Regions from separate parts of the Nonomuraea sp. NPDC049709 genome, predicted to be linked through region 2. Evidence: riboswitches for the same ligand, from Rfam matches in the RefSeq annotation. Region 2 holds a riboswitch; each other region holds the start of a gene.

The links. Region 2 has a riboswitch for cyclic di-AMP ahead of AB0J69_RS49860 (GH25 family lysozyme). Riboswitches for the same ligand answer to the same signal wherever they lie in the genome.
Region 1: linked by a shared signal. The riboswitch ahead of AB0J69_RS37035 (hypothetical protein) and the one ahead of AB0J69_RS49860 (GH25 family lysozyme) in region 2 are both predicted to bind cyclic di-AMP.
Region 3: linked by a shared signal. The riboswitch ahead of AB0J69_RS11845 (NlpC/P60 family protein) and the one ahead of AB0J69_RS49860 (GH25 family lysozyme) in region 2 are both predicted to bind cyclic di-AMP.
Region 4: linked by a shared signal. The riboswitch ahead of AB0J69_RS11285 (hypothetical protein) and the one ahead of AB0J69_RS49860 (GH25 family lysozyme) in region 2 are both predicted to bind cyclic di-AMP.

What each region holds. Positions count from the first base shown of each region.
Region 1 is NZ_JBFANM010000044.1:89,252-93,454, forward strand. Features, by position in the region: gene AB0J69_RS37025 (site-2 protease family protein) at 1-931, shown strand, start outside; gene AB0J69_RS37030 (MmcQ/YjbR family DNA-binding protein) at 942-1,295, shown strand; gene AB0J69_RS37035 (hypothetical protein) at 1,324-2,280, opposite strand; cyclic di-AMP (ydaO/yuaA leader) riboswitch at 2,286-2,425, opposite strand; gene galT (galactose-1-phosphate uridylyltransferase) at 2,494-3,573, opposite strand; gene AB0J69_RS37045 (DeoR/GlpR family DNA-binding transcription regulator) at 3,570-4,203, opposite strand, start outside.
Region 2 is NZ_JBFANM010000081.1:8,150-12,352, forward strand. Features, by position in the region: gene AB0J69_RS49855 (DUF4832 domain-containing protein) at 1-966, shown strand, start outside; gene AB0J69_RS49860 (GH25 family lysozyme) at 1,166-1,930, opposite strand; cyclic di-AMP (ydaO/yuaA leader) riboswitch at 1,943-2,087, opposite strand; cyclic di-AMP (ydaO/yuaA leader) riboswitch at 2,511-2,659, shown strand; gene AB0J69_RS49865 (CHAP domain-containing protein) at 2,672-3,310, shown strand; gene AB0J69_RS49870 (class I SAM-dependent methyltransferase) at 3,502-4,086, shown strand; gene AB0J69_RS49875 (hypothetical protein) at 4,113-4,203, opposite strand, start outside.
Region 3 is NZ_JBFANM010000010.1:4,897-9,099, forward strand. Features, by position in the region: gene AB0J69_RS11835 (RDD family protein) at 1-799, opposite strand, end outside; gene AB0J69_RS11840 (amino-acid N-acetyltransferase) at 885-1,454, opposite strand; cyclic di-AMP (ydaO/yuaA leader) riboswitch at 1,732-1,881, shown strand; gene AB0J69_RS11845 (NlpC/P60 family protein) at 1,977-2,930, shown strand; gene AB0J69_RS11850 (LuxR C-terminal-related transcriptional regulator) at 2,950-3,162, opposite strand; gene AB0J69_RS11855 (cytochrome P450) at 3,391-4,203, shown strand, end outside.
Region 4 is NZ_JBFANM010000009.1:124,309-128,511, forward strand. Features, by position in the region: gene AB0J69_RS11275 (MDR family MFS transporter) at 1-1,105, shown strand, start outside; gene AB0J69_RS11280 (DUF5302 domain-containing protein) at 1,154-1,354, shown strand; cyclic di-AMP (ydaO/yuaA leader) riboswitch at 1,516-1,650, shown strand; gene AB0J69_RS11285 (hypothetical protein) at 1,836-2,447, shown strand; gene AB0J69_RS11290 (alpha/beta hydrolase) at 2,485-3,330, shown strand; gene AB0J69_RS11295 (hypothetical protein) at 3,382-3,753, opposite strand; gene AB0J69_RS11300 (roadblock/LC7 domain-containing protein) at 3,783-4,157, opposite strand; gene AB0J69_RS11305 (hypothetical protein) at 4,187-4,203, opposite strand, start outside.

The DNA of each region.
Region 1 (4,203 bases), on a different contig from region 2:
GAAGGTCATCATCATGTCCGGCGGCCCGGCGATGAACTTCGTGCTCGCCTTCGTCTTCTTCAGCATCCTGCTGGTCGGCATCGGCCTGCCCACGCTGGCCCCGATCGTCTCGCCCGAGACCAACACGTGCGTGATCCCGATCTCGGAGCAGCGTACGGAGTGCAAGCCCACCGACAAGCCCACCCCCGCCGTCCAGGCGGGCATGAAGCCCGGCGACCACATCGTCGCCTTCAACGGCCAGAAGATCGGCTCCTGGGACGACGCCACCCGCCTGATCCGCTCCCACGGCGCCGGCGCGGTGCGGCTGGGCATCGTCCGCGACGGCAAGCCGATGACGGTCAACGTCACGCTCATCGCCCAGGACCGGCCCAACCTGGAGGACCCGCAGAAGATCGACAGGAACGTCGGCTTCCTCGGCGTGCTGCCCACCGAGGTCATGCAGCAGCAGACCATGGGCCAGGTCATCGGCTACATGGGCGAGCTGACGGCCAGGGTGGCCGGCTCGCTGCTCAACCTGCCGGAGAAGATGGTCGGGGTCTGGCACGCGGCCTTCTCCGGCGAGGAGCGCGACCCCGAGGGCCCCGTGGGCGTGGTCGGCGCGGGCCGCATGGGTGGCGAGATCCTGGCCTCCGACCAGCTGTCCACCGAGAAGAAGATCGCCATCTTCATCAACCTGCTGGCCGGCTTCAACCTCGCGATCGGCATGTTCAACCTCATCCCGCTGCTGCCGCTCGACGGCGGCCACATCGCCGGCGGGCTGTGGGAGGGCATCAAGCGGGCGTTCGCCAGGATCATGCGGCGGCCGGAGCCGGGTTACGTGGACATCGCCAAGGTGCTGCCGCTGACGTACGCGATCGCGATCGTGATGATGATCATGGCGGGCCTGCTCGTCTACGCCGACCTGGTCAACCCGCTCACGCTGACGAACTGAGGCCGCCGCCGTGGACGCCCTGGAGCGGCTGCGGGCCCTGTGCCTGGCGCTGCCCGAGACGACCGAGCGGCTCTCGCACGGGGAGCCGACGTGGTTCGTCAGGGGCAAGAAGACGTTCGTGATGTTCGCTGATCACCATCATGACGATCGGCTGGCGTTCTGGTGCGCGGCCCCTCCCGGGGTGCAGGAGGAGATGGTGGCGGAGGACCCCGAGAGGTTCTTCCGGCCACCGTACGTGGGGCATCGGGGGTGGCTGGGGGTCTACCTGGACGTGCCGGACGTGGACTGGGCGGAGATCGCGGAGATCGTGACGGACGCCTACCGCCGGATCGCCCCCCAGTCCCTCGCCGCCCGCCTGCCCTGACCCCGGGCCCGGCGCGGGTTGCCGCGGGTCAGTTCATCGAGATGTGCACGTGGTCGAAGTGGTTCTCGGTGACGCTGCCCCGGTCGGACATCGAGCTCCAGCCCGATCCGTGGTTGATCCGCTGCTTCCAGATCACGTACTTGACGCCCAGCTTGTCCTGGTTCTTGATCGCCCAGGCCGCGATCCGGTCGCCGAGTGCGTTGTTGACGGCGGTGGGCATCGAGCCGCCCGTGCTCATCATGAAGTCGCAGGCCCGGCCGAGCGGGTGCTCGCCGCTGGAGCCCGAGCGGAAGCAGCCCACCTCGAACGGCAGCGAGAAGTTCTTCTCCACCTGAGCCTTCATCAGCCGCGTACGCGAGGTGATGTTGTCCGATCCCGTGGGCAGTTCGGGCGCCCAGGAGCCGTCGGACTTGCGGCCGGTGCCGAATGGCACGAGGTCCTCGAGCTTGTCCTTGATGTCGTCGATGACGTCCTCGGCCTCGTCGCGCTGCTCGGCCACCGTGGCCGTGTCCGACTTGATCCGGGTCGCCAGCGCCGCGGCCTCCTCGCTGGCCTGCTGCTTGTCGTCGCGGGCCTTGGCGACGCCCTGCACGACGGCCTGTTGTTCGGCGGTGAGCTGTTCGAGCAGGGCCGCGCTGCCGGCGTTCTGGGGCAGCATCAAGGTGGGCACGGAGGGGTCGGCGTTCTGGTAGCGCAGGCGGGCGATCTCGGCGACCCGCTGCTCGGCCGTGGTCAGCGCCTGCTCGGCGGTGGCCAGCTTGGCCTCGGCCGTCTCGGCGGCCTGCTGGGCCTTGGCCAGCTCGACGCGCTTGAGGTTGTACTGCTCGATGAGCTTGTCGACCTTGGTGTTGAGCTGTTTGAGCTGGGCACGGAGTTCGGCTTCCGTGGGTTTGGGGGCGGCCGACGCCGCGGTCGCCGGGAGGACGGCGATGGCGGCGGCGGCGATGAGACCGATGGCAAGAGTCGCGGGGGACGAAGCCGCCACGTAGGTGTTCCTCTCCCTCTGCCGGCCGGGTTAGCTGACGGGTTCGGGCAGGGGAGTTGATCCCTACCGCCGAAGCGGATTCACCCCAGGTGCGATGGGTCCCCGGCTCCCGGGCGACGCGCTCGGGATTAGGCGTGCCACGGCTGTTTCGGCCGGTGCATATGGGGATATTAGTGGTAGATCACGAGTCATGCGACCTTAAGTAGAAATCTATTAGTGATCTACTTGTGATCGAAGCATGCGTGCCGCCTCCTCCGGCAGCACGTCGTTGACGAAGGCGCCCATCGCGGACTCCGAGCCGGCCAGATATTTGAGCTTGTTCGCCGCCCGGCGGATGCTGAACAGCTCCAGGTGCAGATAGCCCAGCTCCCGGTCCTGCCGTACGGGTGCCTGGTGCCAGGCCGACACGTACGGCATCACGACCCCGAACAGCCCGTCCAGCGCCCGCAGGACCGAGGTGTAGAGGGGCGCGAACGCGGCCCGCTCCTCCTCCGTGAGCGCGGCCAGGTCGGGCACCTGCCGGTGCGGATAGAGGTGCACCTCGAACGGCCAGCGCGCGGCGGCGGGCACGAAGGCCGTCCACAGCTCGTTGGCGGCCACCACCCGCGTCCCCGCCTCCCGCTCGGCGGCCAGCACGTCGGCGAACAGGTTGCCCGGCCCCTTGTACCGGGCCGCCGCGCCGAGCTGCAGCCTGGTCCTGGGCGTGACGTACGGGTAGGCGTAGATCTGGCCGTGCGGGTGGGCGAGCGTGATGCCGATCTCCGCGCCCCGGTTCTCGAAGCAGAACACCTGCTCGACGCCCTCGATCGTGGACAGCTCGGCCGTGCGGTCGGCCCACGCCTCCATGACGAGCCCCACCTGGTCGTCGGAGAGCTTGGAGAAGGAGGACGAGTGGTCGGAGGTGAAGCACACCACCTCGCACCGGCCCACGCCCGGACGGACCTCGCTCAGGCCGCCCACCTCCTCATAAGTCCCGAAATTTCCGGAGAAAGAGGGGAAGCGGTTCTCGAACACCACCACGTCGTAGTCGTAGGCGGGGATCTCCGACGACCGCGTGTCCGACGACGGGCACAACGGGCACTCGGCCGTGCCGCCGGTCGGCAGGAACGTCCGCGTCTGCCGGTGCCCGGCGATCGCGATCCACTCCTCGGTCAGCGGGTCGTAACGCAGCTCGGAGGCCACGGGGCGGGGCTCCAGCGGCCGCCGGTCGATCGCACTCCTGTCGGCGTCGTCACGCCGGTCGAAGTAGATGAGCTCTCGGCCGTCGGCCAGATGGGTGATGGTGCGCTTCAAAGCGAGCCCTCCGCGATGATGAGTTCTCCGGCCCGTTCGGCCAGCTCCGTTCGTGCGTCCTCGGGCAGCCCCGCGTCACTGATGACCACGTCGGCCTCGGTCAGCTCGGCGATGGTGCTGATGCCGACCGTGTTCCACTTGGTGTGGTCGGCGGGGACCACCAGCCGGTGCGCGGCCGCGACCAGCTCCCTGTCGGTCTCGGACTCGAGCAGGTTGGGCGTGGTGAACCCGGCCCGCACGCTCATCCCGTGCACGCCGAGGAAGAGCGTGTCCACGTGCAGGCGGCGGATCGCCGCCACGGCGACCGGACCCACCAGCGCGTCGGACGGCGTCCGCACCCCGCCGGTCAGCACGACGGTGCGGTCGGCGCGCGGGTTGCGGTGGAAGACCTCGGCGACCGGGATCGAGTTGGTGATCACGGTCAGCTCGGGCACGCCGATCAGGTGGTGGGCCAGCGCCCACGTGGTGGTCCCCGCCGACAGCGCCACGGCCGTGCCCGGTCGTACGAGCGTGGCCGCGTGCCGCGCGATGGCGTCCTTCTCCTGCTGCTGGCGGGCGGACTTGGCGGTGAAGCCGGGCTCCTCGGTCGAGCCGGGGCCGAGCGCGGTCGCGCCTCCGTGCACCTTCTCC
Region 2 (4,203 bases):
GGCCCGGACCCGACCTATCTGGACCACGGCTACCCGCAGTACTTCCAGACCGGCGTCAACCTCTCCGGCGTCCCCAACGGCGGCTACCAGTGGGTCCTCCGGGTGAAGAACCCGCTGGAGACCGTCTCCGCGAACGCCAAGAGGCTTCGCTTCGCCAACGCCACCCAGGGCGCCGACGGCTGGCTCGGCCTCGGCCCGGTCACCGTCGGCAGCGGCGGCGGCCAGGACACCACGGCGCCGACCGCGCTCACCGGGCTGACCTCCCCGTCACGCACCGCGAACTCGGTCACCCTGTCCTGGACGGCGGCCACGGACAACGTCGGCGTGGCCGGATACCGCATCTACCGCGGCACCACCCAGGCCGGGACGTCGGCGACGACCTCCTTCACCGAGACCGGGCTGAACCCCGCGACCTCCTACACCTACACCGTCAGGGCCTACGACGCCGCGGGCAACACCTCCGCCGCGTCGGCGCCGGTCACCGTCGTCACCCTCCCGGCGACGTCCGCGGGCCTGGTCGTGGACGACTTCGACGGCAACCCGGCGTACCCGTCCGCCGCCCGCAACGACCTCGGCAGGTGGACCGGCGGGAACTGCTTCCTCAACGGCGGCGGCTCCGGCGCCGTGTCCGGCGGGGCGCTCAGCCTGCGGTACGACAACTGCGGCTGGTTCGGCAGTGACGTGTACACCGACCTGTCCGCGTACACGCATCTCGTCGTCCGGATCAAGGGCGCGGCAGGGGGCGAGCAGGCCCACTTCCACCTCAGTCTCGGCGGGGCGACCAAGGCCTTCGGCGACTTCACGCTCGACGGCGGCGGCCATCCGGCCATCACCACCGCGTACAAGGACATCAGGCTTCCGATGTCCGCGAACGGGATCAACCGCGCGTCCCCCGGACAGCTCGCGATGGGCTTCTGGTACGGCGGCGACAGCACCGTCACCATCGACTCCCTCTCGTTCGAGTGACCCACCGGGAGGCCGGGATCGGGCTGCCGCTCCCGGCCTTCCGGGCCGCCCCGACCGTCTCAGCGGGCCGGCGTACCGTTCGCGGCGACGCGCTGCCCGGCCCCGCCCCGGCCTCGCTCGCCACCGCCCTGCTCTTCGGCTCTGCGGCGCTGGTTCCGCGGCGGGTGCCCCCCGGGCGGCAGGGAGGGCCTGACGCCGGTCAGGCGGCGCGCCTGCCCAGGTCGCGCAGCTGGTCGGGGGTCAGCGCGGAGACGTTCTGGTCGATGGGGGAGTCGGTGTACTGGTGGATGGTCCAGGACTTCCAGTCGGCGGGCGGGGTGAGCGCGCCCTTGGCCCTGCTGTAGTGGGCGACCCACAGGGGGTAGTCGGCCAGGCCCTTGCCGTACGTGTCGGCGAAGTTCCAGCCGCTGTAGAACATCGGGGTGATCCCGGTCCTGGCCTTCACGTGTGCCAGCCACGCCTTGGCCCAGGCGTTCACCTGGGCGACGGACCTGTCGTCGGTCGTCTCCAGGTCCAGGACCAGCAGGTCGCCGCCCTTGGCGGGCTGGGCGTTCACCACGGACAGGAAGTGCTCGGCCTCGGCGATGGGGTCGTTGCCGGGGTGGCCGAAGTGGTACGCGCCGCGCACGATGCCCTTGTCGCCCAGCTCACGCCAGTGACGGGCGAACGAGGCGTCGCGGAAGCCGGTGCCCTCGGTGGCCTTGATGATGCCGAACTGGGCGGGGCTGGCGGCCCAGTCGTACTGGGGCTCGTAGTTGGAGATGTCCAGGCCGTACGTGAGCTGCTGGGTCCTGTGCTGGGCTGCCTGCACGGTGGCGCCGTGATCGGTGGGCGAGGCGAGCACCGTACCGGTCGCGCCGGTGACGGCGGTGGTAGCGGCCAGGATCACGCCTCCGACGGCCAGTGCGAAGAGCTCGGCGGGGCGGCGGTTCCTGACGATCGCGGCGAGCTGAGGCTTGAGCATGGGGATGTCGACTCCTTCTTCCATGCCGCCTACCGGGTTAGCTGACGGGTTCGGGACTGGAAGTCGCCCCTACGGGCGCGGCTCGGGCCGGCGTCCGATTCACCCCGGAAAGTGGATCCCCGGCTCCGCGGGGTCGCGGATTCGGCGGGCGCGGCGGACCGCGCCCAGTAAAGGTACAGATCTCCCTAAAGTGGGAGCAAGTACGGCAAAGCGAAGGCCCATGTTCGTCGGCGGGAACCAGCCCGAAAAGCCGCGCCGGCAAGGGTTTCCGGGGCTGGGTAAAGTTTCCGGCGCCGCCCTGGTCGCCGCCCCGGAACGGCTGTGACTTGTGATACTCGTGATGCGACCGCTTTTGCCCTCCTAAACCCCGTCCACCATGCTGCTTGGGTAAAGAATTCTGTCGCGATCGCCTATGTCGCAGGGGATCCTGTTGCCTTTCCCAGGGCCCGGCTTGCATCTTTCTATGCGATTCGCTTACCTTTGAGGACTCAAGGCGTACGACCTGACGACAAGCACTTGTCGCGTGACGCCGTTCATTTGTCGAGACCGCGTCTCACCAGCACGTACGTGCAGGGATGTGTGACGCGGCCCGCCGAATCCGTGAATGCAGCGGAACCGGGGACCCACTTTTTTCTGGGGTGAATCGGCGCGCTCTGATCCGAGCGCACCGTAGGGCACTTCCACGCCCGAACCCGTCAGCTAACCCGGTAGGCGGCATGGAAGCGAGGAGCAATCCAAGTAATGGCCAAGTACACCCTTTCCCGTGCCCTGAAGCCCGCGAGCCTCACCCGGTTCGCCGTCGGGGCGGCCGTGGCGGCCGGTGCCGTTCTCGCCGCCGGTCCGGCCTTCGCCGCCGACGACTCCTCCCAGGCGCAGAAGTCCGCGGGTCAGGTGTCCGCGCAGTCGGTGCTGAAGGTCGCCGAGTCGCAGATCGGCGTGGCCGAGAACGCCGCGGGCGGTGGCACCCCGTTCCACAGCTGGTACATGTCCTCGCCCCGGGCGCAGGAGACCATCACCCGTGACGGCGGAAGTGTACGGGCCTACGCCAACGCTCCGTGGTGCGCCATGTTCGTCTCCTGGGTCGGCGAGAAGGCCGGCGTCCGCCCCACCATGGGCTGGGACGCCTACACCGTCACCTACGCCAAGTGGTTCCAGACCAACCAGCACTGGGGCACGATCGCCAAGCCCGGCGCCGTCGTCTTCTTCGACTGGAACGGCAAGAGCACCACGGGCATCGACCACGTGGGCCTGGTCAAGCAGGACAACGGCAACGGCACGATCACCACGATCGAGGGCAACACCGGCAACGGCAAGGTCGAGCAGCGCATCCGGCCCAAGTCCCAGGTCGTCGGCTACGGCTACCCCCAGTACAAGGCCTGATCCCAGGTAGGCCGCACGCTCCTTGCCAGGTGCGATGGCCAAGGGACACCGGGTGGTGCAGGAGAGATCCTGCGCCACCCGTTGTGTTTGCTCCGGGAGAGCCGGGCTACGCGTGCTGCCGATACCAGTCGAGCGTCGCGGCCCCCCTGCGGAGTGCGGGATGACGTCGGAGGTAGGGCAGACTCCTACCCGTGGACGCGACGGTACGGAAGATCATCCAGGACCTGAACGAGGCCGCGGCCCGGCACGACGCCGCCCAGCAGGACAGGCTGGACCGGTGGCGGGTCCTGGAGCCCGACGCCGGGGAGTTCCTCTGGTTCCTCGCCCAGAGCATCGATGCGCGCACCATCGTCGAGATCGGCACCTCCCGCGGCGTGTCCACGCTGTGGCTGGCCGACGCGGCCCGGGCGGCCGGCGGTCACGTCCTCAGCCTCGACACCGACGCCCAGGCCCAGGCCCACGCCCGGCGTACGACGGCCGAGGCGGGCCTGGCCGACCACGTGGAGTTCCGGGTCGCCGACGGCGGCGCCGTCCTCGCGGACCTGCCGGACGGGGCGGTGGACCTGCTCTTCCTCGACGCCGAACGCCCCGAGTACCCGTCCTGGTGGCCCCATCCGTACCGCGTCCTGCGCCGGGGCGGCATCCTCGTGGCCGACAACGCCCTGTCCCACCCCGAGGAGATCGCCCCCCTGCACGACCTGCTCCGGCAGGAGCCCGGCCTGACGGTCAGCACGATCAACGTCGGCAAGGGCGAACTGGTCGCGCTACGACGCTGAGGGTGCCGCGTACGTCCGCTCGTGCGTCAGAGGGCCAGTGCGGTCATGAAGGCCATGCTGGCCGCCATGCCGGCCGAGCACGCGTTCTGGCTGAGCGTCCTGCGGTCCGGGCTTCGC
Region 3 (4,203 bases), on a different contig from region 2:
GCTGCTGACCGTAGTCAGGCTGGGACTGGGGCTGCTGCCCGTAGCCGGGCTGCTGGCCGTAGCCCTGCTGACCGTAGTCGGGCTGGGACGGCTGCTGCTGCCCGTAACCCTGCTGGCCGTACCCCTGCTGCTGACCGTACTGCGGCTGCTGGCCCGACTGCGGCTGCTGACCGTAGCCGTGCTGCTGGCCGTAGTCAGGCTGGGACGGCTGCTGGCCGTAGCCCTGCTGGCCATAGTCCGGCTGGGACGGCTGGGACGGCTGTTGCTGCTGGCCGTAGCCCTGCTGCTGACCGTAGTCGGGCTGGGACGGCTGCTGCTGCCCGTAACCCTGCTGACCGTAACCCTGCTGCTGACCGTACTGCGGCTGCTGGCCCGACTGCGGCTGCTGACCGTAACCCTGCTGCTGGCCGTAACCCTGCTGACCGTAGTCAGGCTGGGACGGCTGCTGCTGCTGCTGCTGACCGTAACCCTGCTGCTGGTCATAGCCCTGCTGGCCGTAGCCGGGCTGGGACGGCTGTTGCTGTCCGTAGCCCTGCTGGCCATATTGCGGCTGCTGCTGGCCGTAGCCGTGCTGCTGGCCGTACTGAGGTTGCTGGCCGTAGCCCTGTTGCTGGCCATAGCCTTGCTGGCCGTACTGGGGCTGCTGCCCGTAGGCATCGTCCGCCCGGTAGCCGACCACAGTGACGTCGGGGTCGGGCTCGCCGGGGTGGCGGCCCGTGTTCTGCTGCCCGTAGGGGGTGGCAGGCGCAGAATTTTCGCCGGATTCGTCCTGTGGATACGGCGGCTGTCCGGTGCTCACCGTGTCACCTCGCTTCGAGTGCGCATGTGGCACGTGTCAGGACACATGCCTGTGCTGCCCAACGTATCGACATAGGTATCAACAATCACCTTTCCATCTGGTCAAGGTCCGCGTCACCCGATGTCAGATGGAGCAGCATGCGGGTGTTGCCCAGGGTGTTCGGTTTGACGTGTTCCAGGTCGAGGAACTCCGCCACACCCTCGTCGTACGAGGCCAGCAGTTCGGCGTACACCTCAGGGGAGACCGGTGTGCCCTGAATCGGGCGAAAGCCATGCCTCGCGAAGAAGTCGACCTCAAAAGTCAGGCAGAATACACGCCGCAGACCCAGATCCTTCGCCTGCTGTATGAGAGCTGAGACGATCCGATGGCCGACGCCCATCCCCCGGCACTCGGGGTCCACGGCAACGGTGCGGACCTCGGCGAGGTCCTCCCAGAGCACGTGGAGTGCGCCGCAGCCGACGACCTGTCCGCCCAGCTCGGCCACCCAGAACTCCTGTACGTCCTCGTACAGGGTCACCGTGGCCTTCTCCAGGAGCCGCGGTCCCGCGCCCGCGTAGGTGTCCACCAGGCGCCTGACCGTCCGCACGTCGGGCGTGCGGGCACGCCGGACCACCACCGCGGTCTCGGGCACTGTCAGTTCGGCCACCTGCTCCATGGCTCTCCAGAGTACAGATGTCATTACGGCTCAGCCCTAACTCCCATCTGTGGGCTCATCCTGTTACATCCCGTGGCCATGCAGGCACGCACCCCGCGGATCTCTGCATTCGGCCGCATCGACGGCAAACAGGACATAAAGTCGGTTCTGCACGAGCGTGCACGAGATCACCTTGTGACCCTTCGGTTGTGAAACCTCTACAGACTCGGCAGTTCTGGTTGAGCACGAACCCGGAGTGCATTAGTGTCCTGCGACGATGTTCCCCGCGTATCGCGACGAGGGGGACACGCCCAATCCCCGCGAGGGGAGCCGGGGACCCGCCGGTGGCGTCACCCGACGCCACCACTGGGGTGAATCCGAATCATTCGGTAGGGCTGCTCCGGCCCGAACCCGTCAGCTAACCCGGTAGGCGTCTATGAGAGGAGCTGGTTGGTGGAGCTCACGCTCAACCGTGGGGGGAAGGCGGCGGGCAAGCACGCCCGCCCTCCGGAACGGGCCCGGCGACCGCGCCGCTTCGGTGTGGTGAGTGTCACAATCGCCGCGCTGCTGATAGCCATCCCCGTCGGTTCGGCGTCCGCGGACCCCAAACCGTCGCTCCAGGACCTGGCCAAGCAGGTCGAGAAGATGCACACGGAGATCGAGACGCTGTCCGAGGAGTACAACGGCCAGCGGGAGAAGCTCAAGACCGCCAAGAAGGCCTCTGAGGCCGCGCAGAAGACGCTGGCGACCAGTGAGGCCGATCTCGAGGCCAAGCGCGCCAAGGCCGCCCTGCTCGCCGAGAACGCCTACATCACCGGTGGTCTGGGCAAGGCGCTGGCGTTCGCCACCTCCGAGGACCCCGACACCTTCCTCGACCGCGCCGCCACCACATACGTGCTCGAACAGCAGCAGGGCGAGGAGGTCAACCAGGTCGCCAGGGCCAGGGAGGCCGCCGAGCGCGCCAGGGCTGGCGCCAAGACGCGCATCGAGGAGGTCCAGAAGCTGGTCTCCGAGCTCGACACCAAGCGCGACAAGATCACGAAGCTGGTCACCAGGGTCGAGAGCAACCTGTTCCAGCGGGCGCTGGGCGAGGCCGGACGGCCCGGCACGCGGGCGGTGCGCGTGAACCTGCCGATCATCGGCGGCGGCAAGGCGGCGCAGGCCGCCCGCTGGGCGCTCACGCAGCAGCTCAAGCCGTACGTCTGGGGCGCCGAGGGCCCGAACTCCTACGACTGCTCGGGCCTGGTGATGGCGGCCTACCAGCAGGTGGGCATCTCCCTGCCGCACTACACGGGCAGCCAGTGGACCGCCGGCAGGCACATCTCGCGCGAGGAGCTGCGGCCGGGTGACCTGGTCTTCTTCTACAACGACCTGCACCACGTGGGCATCTACCTCGGCGGCGGCATGATGGTGCACGCGCCGCAGACCGGTGACGTCGTCCGCATCGCCTCGATCGCCCGGCGGCCGTTCGCCGGCGCCGTACGCATCGCTGACTGAGCCCCGGCACCGCCCGTCGCTAGATCAACTGGCGGCGGGCGGCCCAGGCCACCGCCTCGATCGCCGTGGCCACGCCGATGCGGTCGCAGATGCCTCGCAACCTCCGGCGTACCGTCCGCCCGCTGATATCCAGTCGTCTCCCCACCCGGTCGACCGTGACCCCCTTGGCCAGCTCCGCCAGCAACGCAAGGTCCGCATGGCTCAGCTCAACACCTTCAGTGAGCACATCCATCGGGAGCCCTCCCCCCCAACAGCAGAACTTGGACCGATCGACCCGGCCAAGTTGCTCCTCGCAGACGGTAAACGCATCCTGGAAAGGTCGTCAAGCATGACAATCTCCACCCTTGACGAGCACTATTGACATGATCCGAAATATGTGACGTACTCGCGATATGTCGGCACCGTGCGTCGCCCGATGAGTGATCTCGTCGAGCCCTCCCCAGCTCCGGATCCAGCGTCGATGAGCGCGGCGGACGTCCTGGGTTTCGACCCGTTCGACAAAGGGTTCCTGCGCGATCCGTACGCCCGTTATCGCGAGATGAGCGCGCGCGGGCCTCTCTTCCGCACGCGCGGCGGGCTGCTCGTCGCCACCACCCACGAGCTCTGTACGGTGCTGCTGCGCGACCCGCGTTTCGGCCGCGGCTCCGCCGAGGCTAACCGGAACAACCCAGGTCAGCCCGTTGAATCGTTCCTGTGGCTGGACCCGCCCGACCACACCAGGCTGCGTGCCCTGGTGAGCAGGGCCTTCACCCCGCGCATGCTGGAACGGCTCCGCCCGCGGATCGAGGCGATCACCGCCGAGCTGGTCGCCGGGTTGCCCGAGGAGGCCGATCTCGTGTCCGGCCTGGCGTACCCGCTGCCGGTCATGGTCATCAGCGAGATGCTCGGGGTGCCTCCGGAGGACGAGGAGCGCTTCCGCGGCTGGAGCGAGATCCTGGCTCGCGGCCTTGACCCGATGCTTACAGACGACCTCGTATCGGAAACCGGGCGTGCCAGAAGGGAGTTTCGCGACTACTTCCGCGAGCTCTCCGCGATGAGGCGCGAGCGCCCCGGGGACGACCTCCTGAGCGCCCTGACGCAAGTGCGGGAGCTGACCGAGGGCGAACTGCTGGCCACCTGCGTGCTGCTGCTCGTGGCCGGGCACGAGACCACCGTCAACCTCATCGGCAACGGGGTGTTGCACCTGGCCCGGCACGGCCTGCTGGCACACGCCGCGGAGCGGCCCAAGCAGGTGGTCGAGGAGGTGCTCAGGTACGACCCGCCGGTCCAGCTC
Region 4 (4,203 bases), on a different contig from region 2:
GCTGCCGCTGTCGATCGCGTTGATGATGGAGATGTTCCCTCCGGGGTCGAACGGCGCCCGGGCGCAGGGTGCGATCGGCGGGGTGATGGGGCTGACGTACCTGGCGGGGCCGTTCCTGGGCGGGTTGTTCACCGACCACGCGAGCTGGCGCTGGTCCTTCTACGTGAACGTGCCCCTCGGGGCCGTGCTGATCGCCATCGTCGCGCTGCGCCTGCCGAGGCGGCCCGGAACGGGCGGCGGGCGCCCCGACTACGCGGGCATCGCCGTCTTCACCGTGGCCATCAGCACGCTGCTGCTGGGGCTGACCGAGAAGGGCCTGGACGGCCACACGTGGACGGACGCCGCCGTGGTCGGGCCGATCCTGCTCGCGCTGGTGCTGCTGGCGGCGTTCGTGGCCGTCGAGCGGCGGGCGGCGAGCCCGATCATGCCCATGGGCCTGTTCGGCAACCGCACGTACACGCTGGTGAACCTGACCTCGTTCTGCACGGCGTTCTCCATGTACGCCGGGGTCGTCTTCCTGCCGCGCTACTTCCAGGAGGCGCTGGGTGTCAGCGCCACCGAGTCGGGGCTGCGGATCTACCCGATGATGCTGGCCATGGTGGCGGGCAGCGTGCTGATGGGCGCGCTGATGTCCAGGACCAGGGTGTACAAGCCGTGGCTGGTCGCCTCGCCGTTCCTGCTGGTCACGGGCGCGGTGCTGTGCCTCGGCCTGACGCCGGCCACCGGCGGCCTGGCGCTGGCACTGTGGATGTTGCCGCTGGGGCTGGGGATGGGCCCGATGCTGTCCGGGCTGACGGTGGCGGCGCAGCAGTCGGTCGAGCCGCGGCACCTCGGCGTGGCCTCGGCCAACCTGACCTTCTTCCGGCAGATCGGCGGCTCGGTGGCGCTGGCCGTCGGCGGCACCCTCTACACCGCGGAGGTCGCCGCGAGCGCGCCCGCGCACGGGATGGCCGCCGCGCACGCCTCCGCGGCGGCCGTGGTCATCCCGTCGCTGGGGGTGGTGGGGGCGGTGATCGCCCTGGTGGCGCTGGTGGCCATGCCGAACAAGCGGCTGGAGACGCCGTCCGTGCCGCAACACAAGGTTGAGGCCGGTTTCGCGTCATAAGCGGCTCCATGCGAAGCTGTGATTGTCCCCAACACCATGGAGGTCCTCATGGCGGATACACCGGAGCCGGAAGTCAGCGAAACTCCCGAGGACGAGATGAAGCGCAAGTTCCGCGAGGCGCTGGAGCGCAAGCGCGACCAGGCCGCGGGCTCAGGCGCCGGTGGCAGGGGCGTCGACCCATCGAAGATCCACGGGGCGCACGGTCCGGCTACGAGTAAGAGATCGTTCAGGCGCAAGAGCGGCGGCTGAGGCTGGATTTCTCAGGGGGTACGGCATGCCGTGCCCCCTTTCTCTTTACCTTCGTAGGTAGATCTTCGACTCTTTCATACGATTCGTTTGCGTTTGTCCGAATCGGTAGTTAGAGTAATCGCCATTACCAGCCGGTGACCTAGTCCTTACCCAAGATGGACCACCGGTTGGCGCCGAATCCCGAACCATCGGGAACCGGGGAACCACCTCACTGGGGTGAATCCGGCCGCGTGCCGGTAGGGCATCTCCACGCCCGAACCCGTCAGCTAACCCGGTAGGCGTGATGGAGAGGAAACATTACCCCATGCACCACCGCGTCGTACCCCCAGACAGCGCCGTGCCGACCGCCCACTGAGCGGTCCCCTTCCTCAAGGCTCGTATTTTGCGCTCCGCGCAGCAACGTCAGGTGCTCTAGCTCCGCTGCGCGTGCTCCCCCTGTGAGCGCAACTCCCTGTCCCCTCGCGAAGGGTTTCACTTTTTCATGTCTGCTCGATTTGGCCTGCGTTCCCTCACCCTCCTCACCACCTCCGCCATCGCAGCGCTGACCATCGTCGGCACTCCCGCCCACGCCGACACCGACACAGACGAGAAGGTCCTGCTCAAGGGCTCCACCACGGCGTCGTACTTCTGGGACGACTCCTCCGGCCGCGCCGGCGACACCGGCCTGCCCGCCAGCGGCAAGCCCATGCAGAAGGGGCTGGCCGCCAGCCCGAGCTGGCCGCTGCTGACCGAGGGTTACGTGGTCTACAAGGGCAAGAAGATGCCCTTCTTCGTGGGTGACCGCGGCCCCGGCGCTCCCTCCAACCGCGGCATCATGCTCGACCTCGACGCCAAGACGTTCGCCGAGCTGACCGGCGGCGAGTTCAACTCCGACACCCTGGGAGTGGACGGCGTCGGCGGCCAGGGCCACATCGAGGTCGACTACGTCATCACCAAGTGGGGCGACGGCGTGGGCAAGAAGAACTACCCGGTCGCGTTCTCGACCGGCGCCTGGGCCGAGCGTGACCGTAACCCGGCCACCCCGCCGCAGGCGGAGGAGTCCTCGTCGCAGGGCGGCGTGCTCCTCTCGGGCCCCGTTCCCGCCGAGCACTGACTTTACGCGGGCGTACCAGAATGTCATTCTGGTCGTCGTGACCACGCGCGTAGCCGCAAACGGCATCGAAATCGCCTACGAGAGCTTCGGCTCACCGTCGGGACGTCCCCTGCTCCTCATCATGGGGCTCGGCGCCCAGCTCATCCAATGGGACGAAGGGCTCTGCGAGCTGCTCGCGGAGCAGGGACATCACGTCGTACGGTTCGACAACCGCGACGTCGGCCTGTCGACGCACTTCCACGACCTGGGGGTGCCCGCGATGGGCACGCCCTCGCCGTACCTGCTGGACGACCTGGCCGACGACACCGCGGGCCTCATGGACGCCCTCGGCTGGCCGGCCGCCCACGTGGTGGGAGCCTCGATGGGCGGGATGATCGCCCAGACGCTGGCCATCCGGCATCCGGCGCGGGTGCTGACCCTGACCTCGATCATGTCCACGCCCGGTCCCTCCGTCGCCCCGCCCACGGAGGCCGCGTCCGCGGTCCTGATGGGCCGGCCGGCCGCCGACCGCGAGGCGGTGCTGGCGCAGGCCGTGCAGACCTGGTCCGTCATCGGCTCGCCCGGCTACGAGCTGGACCGGGAGCGGATCGCCGCGATGGCCGGGCTGGCCTATGACCGCTGCTTCGACCCGGCCGGCACGGCCCGGCAACTGGCCGCCATCATGGGGTCGGGGGACCGTACGGAGCTGCTGGCCTCGGTGGCGGTGCCCGCGCTGGTGCTGCACGGGGAGGCCGACCCGCTGGTCCCGGTGGCCGGCGGCCGCGCGACGGCGGCGGCCATCCCGGGGGCGCGGCTGGTGACGTACCCGGGGATGGGGCACGACCTGCCGCGCGCGCTCTGGCCCGACTTCGTCACCGAGATCACCAAGCTGACCTCCGCCTGACGCTCGCCGGTGGCCCGCCCCCCGCCGGGGAGCGGGCCACCATGAGGGCGGTCAGATCTCCAGCTTCCCCTCGATGCCCTTGAGCTGGTGCCGGGCCAGCGCCAGGTTGGCGCGCCCGCGGTCGAGCGCCAGGTAGAGGAACAACCCCTTGCCGCCGCGCCCGGTGATCGGGCGGATGATGTGGTACTGCCCGCTCAGCGTGATCAGGATGTCCTCGATGGCGTCCTTGAGGCCCAGCGAGTCCATCGTGCGGAGTTTGGCCTTGACCACCTCCGTGTTGCCCGCCGCGGCGACCTGCAGGTCCAGGTCCTTGGAGCCGCCGAGCGTGCCCAGCGCCATGCCGCTGCCGTGATCGACGATCGCGGCTCCGATCGAGCCGTCGATCTGCATCATCTCCTTGAGAGAGACGTCCATGCCGGCCATGCTTCCTCCTCCTTCTCAGCGGGGCTGGATCAGTGTTTCCGTGCTGCGACGGCGGCCACTCCGGCGGCCGTCTTCCTGCCCTCCAGCCGCAGCAGCCCGACGTTCGCGCCGGGTCCGGCCAGGACCGTGAGGACGATGGCGGGGCCGGCGGCGTAGAAGGCCACGAATCCGGCCGAGCCGGAGACGAGCGTCTCCTCGAACGCCCCCTGGCCGGTCATGCTCAGCATCCGCCTGCTCATCGCGACCAGCGCCGCCGACAGCGCCGCCGCCTGCTCGCCGGTCTTTCCTTCGAGGTCGCAGGCGATCGGCAGGCCGTCCACCGTGCAGGCGACGCTCCCGTTCACGTCCGGGGTGCGCTCACGCAGGAGCGCCATCTCCTCCAGAACCTCTTGTCGTAGCTCCACCGGTGGCCTCCTCCTGAGTGAGGGGAACCTCACGACAGTTCCTCCA